3 regions of the Halalkalibacterium halodurans genome follow, and region 1 is predicted to be linked to each of the others. Evidence: riboswitches for the same ligand, from Rfam matches in the RefSeq annotation. Region 1 holds a riboswitch; each other region holds the start of a gene.
What was found. Region 1 has a riboswitch for S-adenosylmethionine ahead of FED51_RS17715 (methionine ABC transporter ATP-binding protein). Riboswitches for the same ligand answer to the same signal wherever they lie in the genome.

Region 1 (4,205 bases):
AATACGAGATTTTTCGGGTTGGAAGAGATATCATCAATTGTCGCAAGCTCCCCTTCTTCTACGTCAAGCTCAATCAGTCCAGCTCGTTCAAAGATCGGAAGGATTCTTCCATGGTCGCTAATCGAGTCACTGAAAATAATCTCTGCTCCTTCTGGAAGCTCTTCAAGGCTGCTATACTCTTTTGAATAAATTCCAATCGGTTCGGCATGAACTTCACCTAGGCTTACGAAATCATAGTCATATTCTTCAATTTGCTGAGCCAAATACCCTGGCGTTTGGAAATAGTTCACATCAATATCTCCATCTCTTAACGCTGTATTAGGTAAAATGTAATCAGTAAATGTTTCAATTTCGAGCGTAATCCCCCGTTCTTCAAGTAGAGGTGCCGCAAATTCAAGCACTTCAGTATGCGGAACAGCAGAAGCCCCGATTTTAATCGTTACAGGCTCATCCACTGATGCTTCTCCTTCTGCTTCTTCAGTCCCTTGCGTGTCCTCTTCACTAGTTCCACCGCAAGCAACAAGTGATAACGAAAGCGTCGCCGCGCCAATAATGCTTAAAAACTTTTTCATTTGAAAAAATCCCCCTTATCGTTTGTCTGTTATATTTGTGAAAAAATCGCCGATCCATTGGATGATAAAAACGAGAAAAAGGATCGTGATTGTTGCCACCAATGTAATCTCAGGGTTGTTTCGTTGAAACCCTTCAAGAAAGGCAAAGTGTCCTAATCCACCGGCACCAATGACACCGGCCATCGCTGTATAGCTCACAAGAGCGATCGCCGTTACGGTTATTCCTGAAATAAGCGCTGGGAATGATTCAGGAATAAGGACACGGCAAATAATTCGAAAATGGCCGGCCCCCATCGCCTGTGCCGCTTCAATCACCCCTTTATCGATCTCACGCAAGGCAATTTCGACCATCCGGGCGTAAAAGGGAGCAGCACCGATAATTAACGCAGGTAACGCCGCATTGGCTCCTAACATGGAACCGAACAGCGCTCGGGTAAATGGAATTAAAAGAACAATTAAAATAATGAACGGGATGGAGCGAAAAATGTTAACTATCGCACTGAACACCGTATGAATGGCAACATTTTGCCACATGTTTCCTTTGCTCGTTAAAAACAGAATTAAACCGAGAATGATTCCGATGACAAAGGTCGCCACAACAGATACGGACGTCATGTAAATCGTTTCCTTCGTCGCTTCCCATAAAGCGTCCCACTTAAAATTCTCAAGCACCGGCAATCACCTCCAATTCTAGTTGCTGCTCATGCATATAGGTAATCGCCTTTTCAATTTCGTCCTTCGGTCCATCGAGGTGGATAAACAACGTTCCATACGAACCTTCTTGTGTTTTTGAAATTTTCCCTTGCAAAATGTTGACGTCGACTGCAAAGGTGCGAATGAGATTTGTAATGAGGGGCTTTTCAGCCGACTCCCCGACAAAGGTTAGTTGGACGATGCGTCCTGATTTCACCTCATTGAGCAAATGCTGAACCGTCTCTTCCGGCTCTGTTACTTGTTTTACAAACTCTTTTGTTATATGCTCCTTCGGTTTACGGAAAACATCGAGGACTGGACCTTCCTCAACCACTTTTCCCGCTTCCATGACGGCGACCCGATGGCAAATCTTTCGAATGACATGCATTTCATGTGTAATTAACACAATCGTAAGACCGAGCTTTTCGTTAATGTCCACCAGGAGATCGAGGATCGAATCCGTCGTTTTTGGATCAAGGGCAGAAGTTGCTTCGTCACACAACAGCACCTTCGGGTTATTGGCAAGCGCTCGCGCAATTCCGACACGTTGCTTTTGTCCGCCACTTAATTGTGACGGATACGCCTCTTCTCGACCTTCCAAACCGACAAGATTGATCAGCTCATCGACTCGCTTTTCTCGCTCCTTTTTCGGAACCCCTGCAATCTCAAGTGGAAATGCAATGTTTTTTCTGACCGTTCGTGACCATAGCAGGTTAAAATGCTGAAAAATCATCCCGATTTTTTGCCGTTCGATCCGAAGGTCCCGATCGGAAAGCTTCGAAAGATCCTTCCCCGCCACAATGACGCTTCCTTCTGTTGGACGCTCTAACATGTTGAGCATTCGAATCAAGGTACTCTTACCGGCACCACTATAGCCAATGACACCGAAGATTTCCCCTTCATTTATTTTTAAATTTACGCCATCGACAGCGGTAACCGATCCCGTTTTCGCTTTAAAGACTTTTCTTATGCCGTCTAGCGATATCATGTTAAGCCCTCTTTTCTAAAAATATATCAGTTCGTCTACGCGTTACCAATTTAACGAAAGTCAGTACGAGAGCAAAAACTCTCACTCTCGCAAATTTCGTCTCAAGGAGCACGCAAATCATTATCGTAAGAAAGTACAATTCCGTGAATCAAACTGCATAATAGAACAAAAAAACCTTTCCGCCATGAGCAGAAAGGAATGTTTTACGTCTTCCCTTCTCTCATCTCTCAAAGCATCGCTTTGCAGGAATTAGCACCTTTTCCAAGCGATTTGCTGCTTGGCGGTTGCTGGGCTTCATCGGGCCAGTCCCTCCACCTCTCATGATAAGAGTTTTCTTACTATTCGTAAGAGATTTTCTTACACTATTCGCATGTTCATTGTCAGAATAATATCACGGTAAAAAGTCCTTGTCAACAATAGTAAAATAGTTTAAATTTTCGTTTAATTCACTCTTTGAAACACAAGAAAGAAGTAGGCAGATCCGATCAAATATAAGATAGCCGTCATTGAAAAGGCGATCGCATACCCTGTATAGGGCCCATAAACGACAACGATTCCAGCAGAAACAGGACCCATGACAGCCCACCCGAGCTGGAACACCATTTGTCCAACTGAATTCGCCAATCCTTTCATCGCCGGATGCACGCTTCTCATCATCAGCGCCATTTGAATCGGATTACCAGCATTCATTAATGCTTGCCTGAAAAGAAAGGCTAGGACGGCCAGCCAAGGGTTCATCGTAAAAGCGGCCACGAGCAAAAAGGGTAAAGAGGCGAGCTGCAAGTAAACAACAGCTCGTACTTCGCCATACTTATGGGCAACCATCGGCCCGACCATGAGAGCAATAGCAGTCATCGCCTGACCCATGGAGAGGACAATGCCAACTAGGGACGTGCTCATGTCGAATCGATCGGTAAAATATAAATTTAAATAGGGGATAACGAGGCCTGAACCAAAGCCAATTAACACATTGGCAATCGCAAATAAGCCGATCAGTTTAAGGCTTGAGCGGTGTTGTTTCATTTGTTGAATAAGCGAAGTGTCCTCATGATGAGCATTTGCTTGTTTAGAGCGCTCTTCTATTTGCAGCACTGGCCATAAAGCGGCAAAAAAACATGCGGTACCAATCAGCAATGTCAGACGAACACTACTAAGCATCGAAACTCCCCATAATACATTCCAGGCATCTGTCAGTATCCCACCTAGTAAATTACCAATGACGTTAGCGATCATAATTAAAGCAAAGTTGAAGCTAAACAAATGGACTCGCTCTTTCTCCGATGAGTTTTCCGCTAAAAGGGGAATGGCTGACACTTGAATAAACGCGAGAAAAAAACCTGTCATAAAAGCGGTCATCAGCAAGAGGGATTCACCGGCAAAAATTGAACGCAGCAGTAAGCTAATCGCAGTCAACAAGGCACCAATAAAGATCATCTTTTTTCGCCCTTTTTGATCGCTAATGAAACCAGCAGGTAGTAGCGCAATCGCGGTGGCCATTGCTTGCATTGCAATCACGCGTCCATTGACTTGTTCATCGTATCCTAATTCCCGAATATAATAATTGTAAATGACCATGAAGATCCCTAAACCGATGTTAGACAAAAGGGAGGAGACAAAAAAGTGGCGTACATTGCGATTAAACCCTTTACATTGTTGGTGCCACTCACGAATAAAACGACTCATCTCACTTCTCCTCATCAAAAGAATTTCGTACCCCTAAATAGTTTAGTAGAAATTTCATGAAATAGGAAGCGAATAGGGCTATGAATTTTTTGCCCCACTAAAGAAACCCAAACGAGCTTGTTCTCGCTTGGGTTACAGCTTTTTAGCACCAGCCCTGGTCACATCCCTCAACATAAGACTTCACTTGATTTGGTGCTGGGTTTTCATATTGAAACACTTTATCATCGCGAAAATCAAAGCCTTCTGCCATTTCATATTGCAATCCAGCA
Region 2 (4,205 bases), 180 kb from region 1:
AAGCAAGTGGAGAATGTCGCTTCAGGTGACGTGACCCCTCGTTCCGTTCCAGCAAGCTTGCTCGTGTATCCTGATAAGAAATGGTACATCGCTTGTTCAGGAGTAAGTTTGCTTATTGGAGGCAGCACGCCAAAGGCATCAGCCGTCAAAAAAATAATCGTGTTCGGATGACCTGCGACGCTTGGGATCACACTGTTTGGAATCGCTTCAAGAGAATAAGCTGCCCGTGTATTTTCGGTTAACGATGTATCGTTGTAATCCGGTAGCCCTGTTTTTTCGTCAACGATGACATTTTCAAGAACGGAGCCAAAGCGGATCGCATTCCAAATTTGCGGTTCTTTTTCGTAGGATAGGTTAACACATTTGGCGTAGCAGCCGCCTTCAATGTTAAAAACGCCACGCTCCGACCAGCCATGCTCATCATCACCGATGAGTTTGCGGTTTGGATCAGCTGATAGGGTTGTTTTTCCTGTACCCGACAACCCGAAAAATAGAGCGACATCACCTTCTACCCCAACATTGGCTGAACAATGCATCGATAAGACATCTTGCTTTGGAAGGAGGTAGTTCATAACAGAAAAAATCGACTTTTTCATTTCTCCTGCGTATTCCGTTCCACCAATGAGGACGATACGCTCTTCAAACGAGATGATCACAAATGCTTCCGATCGTGTGCCATCTACCGACGGATCAGCTTTAAAACCTGGCGCTGAGACGATTGTAAACTCAGGTGTATGTTGCGTTAACTCTTCAGTTGTTGGCTGAATGAACAGCTGTTGAGCGAATAAATTGTGCCATGCAAATTCGTTTACGACTTGAAGGGGAAGACGATACGTCTTGTCAGCCCCTGCAAAACCGCGAAATTCAAACAATTCATCTTTATCAGCTAAGTACGTAAGAACTTTTTCGTATAAATGTAGAAACGTTTCCTTTTCAATGGCTTGGTTGACTTGTCCCCATTCGATTTTTTCATGGACAGAAGTCTCATCCACGATAAATTTATCTTTTGGTGAGCGTCCTGTATAAGCCCCTGTAGCTACTGTTAACGCACCAGTATCAGTCAGCCTTCCTTCGCCACGAAGCAATGATTTCTCCACTAAAGTAGAAGCTGGTGCATTTTTTAAGACGTGCTGGTCGCCCAGCAATTGTTCAAGACGTGTTGTAGTTGATATCGTATTCATGCAAGCAGACCCCTCTTCCTAAAAAGAATGTCATGATTTTTATTTAGTATAACACATTTAAATTAATAGTCTATACTATTATTAAAAAATGATAAATGTGACACTTTTTAAATAAAATTAGCTATACATCTTAAGGGAAGTAATGTTCTGCCATTAAGGCTTAGCTTTAGCTAAGTTTTCCTAAAAGGTTCCCCTTTAAGTGAGAGATGCATACGATACAGAAGCATCGGCTTAAGGAGGCTTTTAGCATGCAGGATGTATTTATTCTCGACATTGCAACAATAGCCGCGGTGGTGGCAGCCCTTGTGACCGTCGTCGGCAATGCGGTGAATATGGATAAAAATTATCGTTCGCTGCTTGCTGTTGCAATTGCTTCGGTTCTTTGGTTTTTGCCGAAAGAATGGGGAGAGCAGGTCATTATTGCACTAATCATCGGGTTAACTGCTAGCGGGGTGTACAGCCAAGTAAAACCGAGGGATAATGCAAATGAATTATTACGACTGCAAATGCGAGAAGAAATCCGGCAAGAGATGGAAGAGCATAAGAGTCGTGAGGACCGTCTCCATTCAGAAGAAGAAAATTCACAGCAAACTCGAAAAGAATAGTTGACCATTTTTTCGTCATGAATAACAAGACAAAAGAATGAACATTTTAATAAACAATGATTACCATATTGACACAGTGCCCAATCTACGTTATGATATGTCGCGAACGGATACTCTTATCCAGAGTTGGTGGAGGGACAGGCCCGAAGAAACCCCAGCAACCAACACCTGTTAAACAAAGGTGAAAAGGTGCTAACCTGCAAGGCGTTGCCTTGAAAGATAAGAGGCGAAAGGTATGTTAATTAACCCTTTTCCTCATAATGGAAAAGGGTTTTCCTCATTTTTATACTTTTGCAAGTGTGCTGTGGAGAATGAGTGCCGTATCATGTTTTGCGCAGCCTGCCGTTGGTAAGGGTGTGCTTAAGGGAGGATATTCGTAAATGGCAGATACAAGAAGTCGTCGCTTATTTACATCAGAGTCTGTTACAGAAGGACATCCTGATAAAATTTGTGACCAAATTTCTGATTCCATTCTTGACGAAATTTTAAAGGAAGATCCGAACGCTCGTGTGGCATGTGAAACATCTGTTACGACTGGTTTGGTTCTCGTTGCTGGAGAAATTACGACGAGCACATACGTCGATATTCCTAAAGTCGTACGTGACACCATTAGAAATATAGGATACACTCGTGCAAAATATGGCTTTGATTCGGAGACGTGCGCGGTGTTAACGTCAATCGATGAACAATCACCAGATATTGCTCAAGGTGTTAACCAAGCGCTTGAAGCCCGTGAAGGTCAAATGACCGATGCTGAGATTGAAGCGATTGGCGCAGGTGATCAAGGGTTGATGTTCGGTTATGCGAACAATGAAACGCCTGAACTCATGCCACTACCTATTTCTTTAAGTCATAAACTAGCTCGCCGTTTATCAGAGGCACGGAAAGATGAAATCCTTCCATACTTACGTCCAGACGGAAAAACGCAAGTCACAGTTGAGTACGATGAAAACGATCAGCCTGTTCGCATTGATACCATTGTGATTTCAACACAACACCATCCGGAAGTGACGCTGGAGCAAATTGAAAGCGACCTAAAACAGCATGTCATTCGTTCGGTTGTCCCAGAAGAGCTGATCGATGAAGAAACGAAATACTTTATTAACCCAACAGGCCGGTTTGTGATCGGTGGCCCTCAGGGAGATGCTGGTTTAACGGGACGTAAAATTATCGTTGATACGTATGGTGGATATGCTCGTCACGGCGGTGGTGCGTTTTCTGGAAAGGACCCAACGAAAGTCGACCGTTCTGGAGCATATGCGGCTCGATATGTAGCAAAAAATATTGTAGCCGCTGGTTTAGCTGACAAGTGTGAAGTCCAGTTAGCTTATGCGATCGGGGTTGCCAAGCCAGTGTCGATTTCGATTGATACATTTGGAACTGGTCAAGTGTCAGAGGCACGTTTAGTAGAGCTTGTACGGGAACACTTTGACCTTCGCCCAGCGGGGATTATTAAAATGTTAGATCTTCGTCGTCCAATCTACAAACAAACAGCGGCATACGGTCACTTTGGGCGAACCGATGTTGAGTTGCCGTGGGAGCAAACAGATAAAGCTGAAATTTTACGCCAACAAGCGTAGGGGAGAAGATGACTTCATGATGAGTGGAGTCATCTTTTTTCTTTTATGAAGAAGGGAAGGAAAGCAATTGTGAACACTAGTTTTCTTCAAATCGATCAAAAACTGTGTAAAAAGAAAGAAAAAAACGCACTTCCTAATTGACAATGATTATCATTGTGAGCTACTATTAATTCGTACCAAAACATGACACATAAAGGTGATCGTTGCCATGGGGGTGATGATATCAAAGGATTTAAACAATAAAATATGGGGAAGGGCGCTTTTTTTAAAGTATCAGGTGAGAATGATTATCATGTTCACTTATTTATCACCTGTGTTCGACACCGATCGTTTTATTTTTTTGCGATTGAGTGAGAATAATAATCAATTTCATCAATTATTTTTTCATTGATTGAAAGGAGAAAGGCAATGAAGGGGATTTTATCAAGGTTTCAATGGTTTTTATCCGTTTTTTTAGTTACTAGCTTTATTTCATGGACACTACTTTCGAGCGGTGCCCATGCGCAGAATCTGGCGGATGGTACATACACAATCCAATATACGGTTCTGCATGCCGATAACGATTCGGCTTCAATGGCGAATGATTATTGGGAAAAACCTGCGCGCTTGACGGTTAACGGTGGCAACATGACCATGCAAATGACGATTAACCATAGTTCATGGGTAACAGAATTTAAAGTGCCGAGCAATGGTGGCTTCCGTGATGTAACGGTTGTCAGTACGGACGAAGCAGCGGATAAGCGGGTCGTTGAATTTCCAATTTCAGATCTATCAACTCCGTTAGAGTCAAAGATTCACGTGACGGTGGAAGATATCGACTATGACCATGATTATACGAT
Region 3 (4,205 bases), 1.8 Mb from region 1:
CGCCATCTCCGACTAATATGTTCGTTTTCAGCGCTTCGACCAAGTTCGTCATAGATGTTCCACCTTTCCTCGAACGTGAGCAAATGCCGCTTTAAAGTCAGCCATTAGTTCTTCCGGTTTTTCTAACCCGACTGAAAGTCTAAGCAATCCATCACGAATGCCTCTTGCCTCCCGCTCCTCTTTCGGCATCGCGGCATGGGACATTTTGGCGGGGTAAGACAAGATCGATTCTACCGCTCCTAAACTGACAGCAAAAACAGGGAGCTTTACATGTTCCACGAACCTTCGAACCGCCTCTTCATTTTCTAGCTCAAACGATAGCACAGCGCCAAACCCTTCCGCCTGCCTTTTTTGCAATTCGTGTCCTAGGTGATCTTTTAAACCAGGGTAGTAGACTCGCTTCACTTCCGGGACGCCTAGAAGCCATTCGGCGATCTGCTGAGCCCCTTTCTCTCCGTGCTCCATCCGCACATGAAGTGTTTTCAAACCTCGGAGAACGAGCCATACGTCTTGAACGCCTAAAATAGCGCCGAACGAGTTTTGTAAAAAGGCGAGCTTTTTTCCCAGTTCTTCATCCTTTGTCACCGCCAGCCCTGCGACAACATCACTGTGACCTCCAATAAATTTCGTCGCACTATGGAGGACGACATCGACTCCAAGTTCTAGCGGTCGCTGCAAAGCAGGTGTTAAAAAGGTGTTGTCAAGAAAGGTGAGACATTCGTGTTCTTTTGCCAGTGAAACGACCCCGTGAATGTCGGTAATGTTCAACGTCGGATTGGATGGCGTCTCCATATAAAGGACACGGGTATTTGGTCTGATGGCCGCCGCCACTTCCGCCAAGTTTGTCATATCAACAAATGTATGGTCAATTCCAAGCCGGGTTAAAACTTCCGTTACGAGGCGAAAGGTCCCACCGTACACATCTTTCGTTAAGACAACGTGATCGCCCTTTGATAGGAGCATAAACGCTGTGGAGATGGCAGCCATCCCAGAAGCAAACGCAAATCCATGATTGCCTCCCTCAAGCTCAGCAATCGCCGCTTCGAGAGCATCCCGTGTCGGATTACCCGAACGGCTATAGTCATACGTTCCAAACGTATCAAAGTCAAACTGATGAAACGTAGAAGCGTGTTGGATTGGTACGCTTACCGCACCAGTTGCCTGGTCAACCTTATGCTCATTATGAAGTAGTTTTGTTTGCAAGCTGTACTGTTCGCTCACTGTGCTTCACTTCCTTTCACCGCTGACTGCTCGATGACACGGTTGAACGCTTGATCGAGGTCGGCAATCAAATCACCCACATGTTCGATCCCAACTGAGAATCGCAACAAGCGATTACATACACCGTTAGCGATCCGCACATCCTCTGGAATATCGGCATGGGTTTGCGTCGCCGGATAGGTCATTAAGCTCTCGACTCCCCCTAGGCTCTCTGCAAATGAAATGAGCTTCAACGATTGTAAAAACGGGTTAACCCAGCTCTCCGATTGGATGCGGAAGGAAAGCATCCCACCCCGTCCAGGATAAAGAACATCCGTTACTCCTTCATGCTTTTCTAAGTAAGACGCTATAGCCCTCGCATTGTTTTGATGCTGCTCCATTCGTAGAGCAAGAGTTTTCATCCCACGAATGAGCAACCATGAATCAAAGGCTGAGAGCGTTCCGCCAATTCCGTTATGGTAATAGGCGATCTGCTCACATAGCTCTTGTCCTTTGGCAACAATCAATCCAGCGATGACATCATTGTGTCCGCCTAAGTATTTTGACGCACTATGGATGACGATATGGGCCCCTTCGTTTAATGGTTGTTGTAAAAGTGGCGTATAGAACGTATTATCGACGATCAGCAGCAACCCATGTTTATTAGCAAGGGCGGCAAGCTCACGAATATTTGCTTCTTGCATGAGTGGATTCGTAGGGGTTTCAATAAACAGCGCCTTCGTTTTTTCTGTTATTTGCTGTTCTAACGCTGCAAGATTTCGCGGATCAGCATAGGAGAAAGAAAGCCCCCACTTTTTCCAGCCACCTTCAAACAAGCGGTACGTCCCTCCATACAAATCTTGGGAAGCAATAATTTCATCCCCTGATTGAAAAAGAGAAAAAACCGTTTGGATAGCTGCCATACCGGAACTACAGGCAAACCCTTGATCTCCGTTTTCTAACGTAGCAATCGCCTTTTCAAGCACTTCTCTCGTGGGATTCCCTGTCCGTGCATAGTCATAGCCAGTGGATTCGCCAATTCCGGAGTGACGATAGGCGGTCGAAAAGTAAACAGGCGTGTTGATCGCACCTGTTCGATCATCCATTCGATTTCCGATTTGTACTAAAGCTGTTTCTAATTCTTTACGATTCATGGTTGCTCCTCCTATCCATCTATTGGAAAAATCAGCTCGTCGCCAAGTTGCGAAAGCCTTCATTTTCCTTAAACTATCTGAAAAGTTCGATCTTTTCTGATTGTGTAAAAAAACACCTACCTTCTCGTCATGTAAGATTAAGAAGAAGTAGGTGTTGGATCTCACTCGCTTCCTCTTATCTCTCAAGCAAATAATGCTTGCAGGAATTAGCACCTGACCACAGGATCGTGGCTGGTTGCTGAGGTTTCTTCGGGCCGTTCCCTCCACCTCTCTGGATAAGAATACGAGACACTATTTTGTTTTCAAGACCTTTTTATAAAAATTACAACAATTCTAGCGAAAATGCAACAACATTCTTTCAATTCGTTTATTTTTTCACGGTGCGAATGGATTATTCTGGGGCACCATCAATATAAAGGTGATCTTCGTTGCCACAAATGCATTGTTTAAACCCCGTTTCATACTCTCCTTTTTCGTTTCGGTGGCCACGAAGAATGTAGCGTTCACCGCATTCAGGGCAGCGAATGACGACACGGTACCGTTCCTTTGCCATGCTCTCTACACCTCCATTCATTTTCTTCAAAGGTAGACGTATCTACTTCTCTACCTTTCATTAGCGGTCCAGTTGATTAGCCAGTTTTACTTTTTGTATCGCTACCCACCATAATACCAACATAAAGGGCACCATGACAAAAAGAAAATGCTTGCTCCACAATAACAAAATTGCATCATACAAGCTGTGCAGCAAAACCGGGAGAAAGAGCGAGAGAAAGAGCCATTTCTTTCGATGCTTTTCTTCCATTTTTGCTCGTCCTAAATAGTATCCCATAATCACGCCATAAATTGCGTGGCTTGACACTGGAAGTAACGCCCGACCGATCGCGGTTTCCACACCGTTAGCAATTAAGTATAATCCATTCTCCATAGAGGCAAATCCTAACGAAAGGGAAACACCAAATATAATCCCATCGTACCGACGGTTAAATTCCACATGTTTGTAGGCGAAAAAATAAAGCATAAACCATTTGAAAAATTCCTCGAAAAATCCATAAAGAATAAAGGCTTTTAACAAAGGATTCGCAAAGAAACCTTCCGCAAGAAACGCATGTTGGAGCACCATGACTGGAAACATCAGGAGCGCGCCAATTAAAAAGGTTCGCACGACAAAGCCCAAGGTTTGCGAGCCGTATTCATTTTTCAAATAAAAAAAGCATAGAAGCGCCATGGCTGGAGCAATGGCGGCTGTCAATAAACTGAACACAATGTCTCAACCTCTCCGTCCAAACTCACTACCCCCATTGTAAACGTTTTGTAAGGTTCACGAAATGGATTTGCAATAAGAAAGAGACTTTTTTACAGTTGAACAGCTATGTTATGATGATGCTTGTGAACAACTTGGAGTGAAGGGGTACACTTTGTCAGATTCACTTGTCTGGTTTTCACTCAAACAGTATAACCATTCGCCAAAAGGAGAACGAGCCATGAAAAAAGTTTTAGTTATACACACAGGTGGAACGATTGCGATGCATGAAGATGAAAAAGGGGGCGTACAGCCTAAAGAGACAAATCCCCTGTTTGCCACCGTCGAATCGTTAACATCGATTGCCTCGATCGAAGTCGATGATTTTCTCAATATTCCTTCCCCCCATATGACACCTGAGCTCATGTTTCAGTTGGCTGAGCGACTAAAGAGCCGAGTAGGTAATGAATCGTTTGATGGGGTCGTGATTACACATGGGACGGATACGTTAGAAGAAACAGCCTACCTTCTAGATTTGTTACTCGATTGGGAAGTCCCTGTCGTTGTCACAGGGGCGATGCGTTCCAGTAATGAGCTCGGAGCGGACGGAC

Region 2: it holds a riboswitch for S-adenosylmethionine, as region 1 does, so the genes downstream of both, metK (methionine adenosyltransferase) here and FED51_RS17715 (methionine ABC transporter ATP-binding protein) in region 1, are expected to answer to the same signal.
Region 3: it holds a riboswitch for S-adenosylmethionine, as region 1 does, so the genes downstream of both, FED51_RS08805 (methionine biosynthesis PLP-dependent protein) here and FED51_RS17715 (methionine ABC transporter ATP-binding protein) in region 1, are expected to answer to the same signal.

Annotation. Positions count from the first base shown of each region.
Region 1 covers NZ_CP040441.1:3,618,602-3,622,806, forward strand. The annotation lists gene FED51_RS17705 (MetQ/NlpA family ABC transporter substrate-binding protein) at 1-572, opposite strand, end outside; gene FED51_RS17710 (methionine ABC transporter permease) at 588-1,187, opposite strand; gene FED51_RS17715 (methionine ABC transporter ATP-binding protein) at 1,237-2,253, opposite strand; SAM riboswitch class I at 2,471-2,583, opposite strand; gene FED51_RS17720 (MFS transporter) at 2,695-3,936, opposite strand; gene FED51_RS17725 (YusG family protein) at 4,079-4,205, opposite strand, start outside.
Region 2 covers NZ_CP040441.1:3,440,279-3,444,483, reverse strand. The annotation lists gene pckA (phosphoenolpyruvate carboxykinase (ATP)) at 1-1,181, opposite strand, end outside; gene FED51_RS16750 (hypothetical protein) at 1,430-1,786, shown strand; SAM riboswitch class I at 1,900-2,012, shown strand; gene metK (methionine adenosyltransferase) at 2,167-3,366, shown strand; gene isdC (heme uptake protein IsdC) at 3,775-4,205, shown strand, end outside.
Region 3 covers NZ_CP040441.1:1,776,792-1,780,996, reverse strand. The annotation lists gene FED51_RS08815 (bifunctional homocysteine S-methyltransferase/methylenetetrahydrofolate reductase) at 1-52, opposite strand, end outside; gene metC (cystathionine beta-lyase) at 49-1,221, opposite strand; gene FED51_RS08805 (methionine biosynthesis PLP-dependent protein) at 1,218-2,354, opposite strand; SAM riboswitch class I at 2,527-2,636, opposite strand; gene FED51_RS21100 (hypothetical protein) at 2,746-2,907, opposite strand; gene prsW (glutamic-type intramembrane protease PrsW) at 2,968-3,615, opposite strand; gene FED51_RS08795 (asparaginase) at 3,836-4,205, shown strand, end outside.